2 regions of the Hydrogenoanaerobacterium saccharovorans genome follow, and region 2 is predicted to be linked to the other one. Evidence: predicted binding sites of a transcription regulator. Region 2 holds the regulator's gene; the other holds the start of a gene.
The links. The regulator Rex, encoded in region 2, represses fermentation and respiration genes when NADH is low (regulators of the CRP and FNR family bind a similar motif). The targets are predictions, from matches to a motif close to ATTGTTAANNNNTTAACAAT.

Region 1 (3,135 bases), on a different contig from region 2:
CTATTGTGTAAACAATTGGCAGAAGGTATAATAATCTGTAGACTAAACGGTATCAAACATTAAAATTGCTTGATTCCGCACGGTGATATTCGATATAATAAAAATTGTTTTAATTTCATAGACTGATTTGATAATAAAGGGGAAACATTGTTACAGAATGCCTATATTAAACCTTGTACTCATCGAACCGCAAATTCCGCAAAACACCGGCAACATTGCCCGTACCTGTGCAGCAACAGGCGCACGTTTGCATTTGGTGGGGCCCATGGGCTTTGCCATTGATGACAAAAAACTAAAAAGGGCAGGGCTCGATTACTGGCACCTGCTTGATATTACCTACTACAAAAACATGGCGGAATTTTTTGAAAAAAACCAAGACGGTAAATTTTTCTATTTCACTACCAAAGGCAGGCATATCCACAGCGATGTGCAGTACCCCGATAATGCCTACCTTGTATTTGGCAGGGAAGACGCGGGCTTGCCCGAAGAACTGCTGCTCCAAAATCCCGATTCCTGTGTGCGATTGCCTATGATTGCAGATGCACGCAGCCTCAATCTTTCCAATACAGTTGCAATCGCAGCCTACGAAGTGCTGCGTCAATGGAATTACCCGACGCTCAAATGGTCGGGACAGCTTACCAAATATAAATGGGAGGACTAACAACTTGGAAAAGATCAAGTTTATAACCGATTCTGCATGCGACCTTCCGCAGGAGGCTGCACAGGAGTTCGACATCACTGTGCTCCCTATTCCCATCACAATCGATGGGGTCGGTTATCTGGAACGAGTCGATTTTACGCCCCAACAGTTTTATAAACGCCTGCTTGATGCGAAAACCATTCCTGTCACCAGCCACATAACGGCGATTGCCTTTGCCGAGCAATATAAGCAGGCGTATCAGCAAGGCTACACCCATGTGGTGGTAACTACCATCAACTCCAAAGGCTCCAATATGTTCGACGCTGCCAATATGGCAAAATCTTTGTTCTTTGATGAATGCCCCGATGCCGAAGGCAAGCTTACCGTTTATGTTATCGATTCAAAAGTTTATACCATTCCCTATGGTTATGCCCAGTGTGAGGCTGCTAAGATGGCGAAAAATGGCAAGCCTTGCGCCGAAATTGCAGAATATCTCATCGATTTCTTTGACCGTGTAGAGGTGTATTTTGCGGTGTACTCACTCGAATTTGCCAAAAAATCAGGGCGCATTAACTGTGCTGCTGCTTTTGTTGGTGATGTACTGGGGCTGCGCCCTATTCTTTCGATTATCGACGGTGAAATGAAGATTGTAGACAAGGTACGCGGAGATAAAAATGTTGTCCCCAAACTTGCTGAGATTGCAGAAAAACGGCGTGTGGGTGATACCCCGTTCTTGTGTATTCGCGCCATGACCGATGATGTTGGTGAACAGCTTACCGATTTGATGCAGCAAAAAACAGGCGTTCAGTCGCTGGGGCTGTACTACGCCGGTGCCTCGATTGCTATCAATGCAGGCCCTCGCCTTGCCGGAGTTATGATTCTGGGGGAGAAACGCACCAAAAAATGATGATAAAATTCGCCATTTTATACAATGTCCCACTTGCAAAAGCAGGTGGCATGTTATAAAATAAAGATGGTTTGTTTTTAGTTTAACAATGCCAAAAAACAGGCAATTAAAGATAAGGAAAGGGAGACTGAAATGACAGCTTTCAACAAAAAGACGGTTGATGATATCAATGTTTCCGGTAAAAGAGTACTTGTACGTTGCGATTTTAACGTACCCCTGAAAAGTGGTGTCATCACCGACGAAAACAGAATCGTCGCTGCACTGCCTACTATTAAAAAACTGATTGCAGACGGAGGTAAATTAATCCTCTGCTCGCATCTTGGCAAACCCAAAGGCGAGCCAAAACCAGAGCTTTCTCTTGCTCCTGTAGCGGTCAGGCTTTCCGAACTGCTGGGTAAAGAGGTTGTTTTTGCTGCAGACGATAATGTTGTCGGCGAGAATGCAAAAAAAGCTGTTGCTGCTATGAAAGACGGAGATGTGGTTCTGCTTCAGAACACCCGTTACCGTATAGAAGAAACCAAAAACGGTGAGGCTTTCAGCAAAGAGCTTGCCGGCCTTTGCGATGTTTTTGTAAACGATGCATTCGGTGCAGCACATAGAGCGCACTGTTCTACCGTTGGTGTTACCCAGTTTGTCAAAGAGGCAGCTGTAGGCTACCTGATGGGCAAAGAGCTTAAATACCTCGGCAATGCTGTTGCCAACCCGGTCAGACCGTTTGTTACCATTCTCGGCGGTGCTAAAGTTGCCGATAAACTAAATGTCATTGAAAATCTTCTCAGTAAAGCAGATACCCTCATCATCGGCGGCGGTATGGCTTATACTTTCCTTGCTGCAAAAGGGTATGGCGTAGGTACTTCTCTGCTTGATAATGAAAAGATTGATTACTGCAAAGATATGCTTAAAAAAGCAGAGGAAAAAGGCGTAAAAATTCTTCTTCCCATCGACTGTGTCATTGCAAAATCTTTCCCCGATCCGATTGATGCAGAAATTGACGTTAAAGTTGTCGCTGCAGATGCAATCCCTGCTGACTACATGAGCCTTGATATCGGCCCCAAAACTGCCGAATTGTTCGCAGATGCTGTTAAATCGGCTAAAACCGTTGTTTGGAACGGCCCAATGGGTGTATTTGAAAACCCTGTTTTGGCAAAGGGCACCATCGCTGTTGCAAAAGCTCTTGCCGAAACCGATGCTACTACCATTATCGGCGGTGGTGATTCCGCTGCTGCTGTCAATACTTTAGGGTTTGGCGATAAGATGACCCATATCTCTACAGGCGGCGGCGCATCTCTCGAGTTCCTCGAGGGCAAAGAACTCCCCGGTATTGCTTGCGTTAACGACAAATAAGTCGGACAGATATGTCCGGCAGTAATCCGGGCATGCCTTTTGTTTTTTGTGCACTGCCCGCAAAAACTGCCGCAAAACGGCATAATAAAAGGCGCGGACAGATACCGCGCCTTTTTGTTGGTAGAATGGTAGAATAGTTATGTAAAACATTTTTGAATAAAGGAGATTATCATTATGAATAAAGCATTGCGTAAAGCTGTTATTGCAGGTAACTGGAAAATGAACAAAACCCGCCCCGAGGCAA
Region 2 (3,135 bases):
CAGGCTGCGGCGGCACACTTTGCCGCTTTGGTTGAAGCGCAGCTTGCCAGAGTTGAGCGCATGAAAGCAGTAAAAGATTTTGTGGATTACTCAAAACTGGATAAGATTATCATTGGCGTATGTGGCGGCGACGGTATTGGGCCGGTTATTACCCACGAGGCGGAGCGTGTTTTGCGTTATCTGCTGGCAGATGAAGTAAAAGCAGGCAAAATAGAGTTCCGCGAAATCGATGGCCTCACCATCGAGAACCGTGTTGCATGCATGAAGGCAATCCCCGATGATGTGCTGGCAGAACTCAAAGAGTGCCATGTTATCCTAAAAGGCCCTACAACCACACCGCGTGCGGGCGACCCATGGCCGAATATTGAGAGTGCCAACGTTGCAATGCGAAAAGAGCTTGATTTATTTGCAAACGTGCGTCCGGTAAAAGTGCCTTCGGAGGGCATTGATTGGACATTCTTCCGCGAAAACACCGAGGGTGCCTATACACTTGGCTCTTGCGGTACCAATGTGGATGATGAGCTTGCGTTTGACTTTACGGTAACCACCACCGAAGGCACCGAAAGAATAGCTCGCCTTGCTTACGATTACGCAAAGAAAAACGGCAAAAAACGTGTTTCTATCGTAACAAAAGCAAACATTGTAAAAACAACCGACGGCAAATTTTTAAAACTGTGCCAAAATATAGCAAAAGAGTACCCCGACATCACAACCGATGACTGGTACATTGATATTATGACTGCCAAATTGATTGACCCCAAGCGCAGAAAAGATTTTCAGGTTATGGTACTGCCAAACCTGTACGGCGATATTATTACAGATGAAGCCGCAGAGATGCAGGGTGGTGTAGGTACCGCGGGCAGTGCAAACCTTGGCAAGCGTTATGCAATGTTTGAAGCAATTCACGGTTCGGCACCCAGAATGATGGACGAGGGAAGAGGCTGCTTTGCAGACCCTTGTTCAATGCTGCGCGCGGCGGTTATGCTGCTTTCGCACATCGATCACCAAACCGAGGCAAACAAACTGGAAAGAGCTTTGGATATTTGCATGTATGAGGAGAAAAAACTGGCCATTACCGGGCGCGATACCGGGGCTACCTGCGAAGAATTCGGTAATTATGTTATGAGCACGATTGAGACTCTGTAAATAAGTTGGAAAAGGTGAATGCAATGAGCAAACAGGTATCTATCTCAGTTATCAGGCGACTGCCGAGATATTACCGTTTTCTTGGCGAACTTTTGAAAAATGGCATACATAGAATCTCCTCGCGCGAGCTTTCTTCCCGCATGGGGCTTACCGCGTCGCAGATCAGGCAGGATTTAAACTGCTTTGGCGGATTTGGCCAACAGGGCTATGGTTACAACGTCGAGGCACTGTACGGCGAAATCGGCCATATTCTTGGGTTGGATCAGAATTATAAAACCATCCTTATCGGTGTGGGTAACCTTGGCAGAGCAGTTGCAAACCATATGACGTTTGATGGCAGAGGCTATGAACTGATTGGTTTGTTTGACAGCAACGAGAAGGTCGTTGGTGACGTTGTTCGTGATATAGCCGTTATGGATATGGACGAGATGGAAGATTTCTGCATAAAAAATAAACCCGATGTTGCTATTTTATGTACTCCCCGAGAAGCGGCACAGCGCATTGCCGATAAGCTGGTAGAACTTGGCGTGCGTGGCTTTTGGAATTATTCGCATTATGATATCAATATGAATCATCCACATGTAGCGGTAGAAAATGTTCACCTCGGCGATAGCCTGATGACATTGTGCTATAAGGTAAAAGACCTGGATAGCCCAGACGGCCCTGCCGAAGGGAACAAAAATATATAAATGCAAAACGGCTGTGATGAATCAATCACAGCCGTTTTTAGTTCTTATCCTGTTTTAGTCCAAGAATATAATCAGCACTCACATTATAAAATTTGCAAAGGGTAACCAAATGGCAAATTGGCAATTCGTTAATTCCATTTTCGTACCGCGAATAAACTTCCTGTGTGGTTCCTAGAACTTTAGCTATTGCTTCTTGTTTTAAGTCGTTATCTTCGCGTAATTCTCTGAGCACCTCAAAATACATTTTCATGCTTTACACCACGCTTTACTGTAAATCATTATTGCAGCCAAAGGTCAATGCTTTGCATTTGTAAGTAGCTCAAGAGAAACATTTAGTATATTTGCAAGTGCTACCAATTCAATATCGGTGACAAAGCGTTCTCCGTTTTCGATTCTTTGAATTGCATTTTTGTCAACATCAAGCCCTTGAATTTGCAGTTGATCAGCAAGCATTCGCTGTGACACTTTTGGGTTTAAACTCTTACGTATTCGCGCTACATTTTTACCACAGATATTATTTCTACCGTCGACGGCTTTATTTTTATACATCCAAACACCTTCGTTTTAGTTCTTATCCTGTTTTAGCCCAAGAATATAATCAGCGCTCACATTATAAAACTTACAAAGCATAATGAGATGGCGAATAGGCATTTCGTTTAGTCCCTTTTCGTAACGGGAATACATCTGTTGCGATGTTCCCAATATTTTTGCAATAGCTTCCTGCTTTAAATCATTATCCTCACGCAATTCCCTAATTATTTCTATATATGTTTTCATAAATATATCACTCCAATAAAATTATACGTACAACATATATGATGTATTGACTTTACATAATATATTATGTAAAATTGCATGTATAACATTTAAATTGGAGGGAAAAAGATGCCGGATTATGAAAAAATGTATACCGTATTGTTCAATAGGGTGACAGATGCAATTGAACAGTTGCAAACCGCACAGCAGATTACCGAGGAAATTTATGTTGCCTCAGGTGAACAGGCAAACAAAAACGAGGATGGCTAGCCATCCTCGTTTTTACGCTATCATTTGTAAGTTGTTTTAGTGATTTGCTTTATTATACGATATACTTTTTAACGCTTTCGGGAAGTTCTGCAGCGTCGCAAGATACTGTAAAGATGATCGATGCTTTGCTTACCTCAACAAGTGCATTCAAATCTTCTATAAAAGCAGCAAACTCTTCGTAATTTTTGCCGCCTATTTTCAGCGTGCCATCTACAAAGATTTCAGAAATATCATAGTTGCCTGCAAAAATACCTGCGAGGAAACCATAAAACGC

Region 1: the regulator Rex is predicted to act here: its motif matches at 1,618-1,637, upstream of EDD70_RS12950 (phosphoglycerate kinase).

The regions. Positions count from the first base shown of each region.
Region 1 covers NZ_RKRD01000003.1:148,488-151,622, forward strand. The annotation lists gene trmL (tRNA (uridine(34)/cytosine(34)/5-carboxymethylaminomethyluridine(34)-2'-O)-methyltransferase TrmL) at 158-661, shown strand; gene EDD70_RS12945 (DegV family protein) at 666-1,547, shown strand; gene EDD70_RS12950 (phosphoglycerate kinase) at 1,680-2,891, shown strand; gene tpiA (triose-phosphate isomerase) at 3,066-3,135, shown strand, end outside.
Region 2 covers NZ_RKRD01000001.1:240,726-243,860, forward strand. The annotation lists gene EDD70_RS01090 (isocitrate/isopropylmalate family dehydrogenase) at 1-1,146, shown strand, start outside; gene EDD70_RS01095 (redox-sensing transcriptional repressor Rex) at 1,170-1,835, shown strand; gene EDD70_RS01100 (helix-turn-helix domain-containing protein) at 1,873-2,085, opposite strand; gene EDD70_RS01105 (helix-turn-helix domain-containing protein) at 2,130-2,384, opposite strand; gene EDD70_RS01110 (helix-turn-helix domain-containing protein) at 2,400-2,612, opposite strand; gene EDD70_RS14845 (hypothetical protein) at 2,721-2,861, shown strand; gene EDD70_RS01115 (hypothetical protein) at 2,914-3,135, opposite strand, start outside.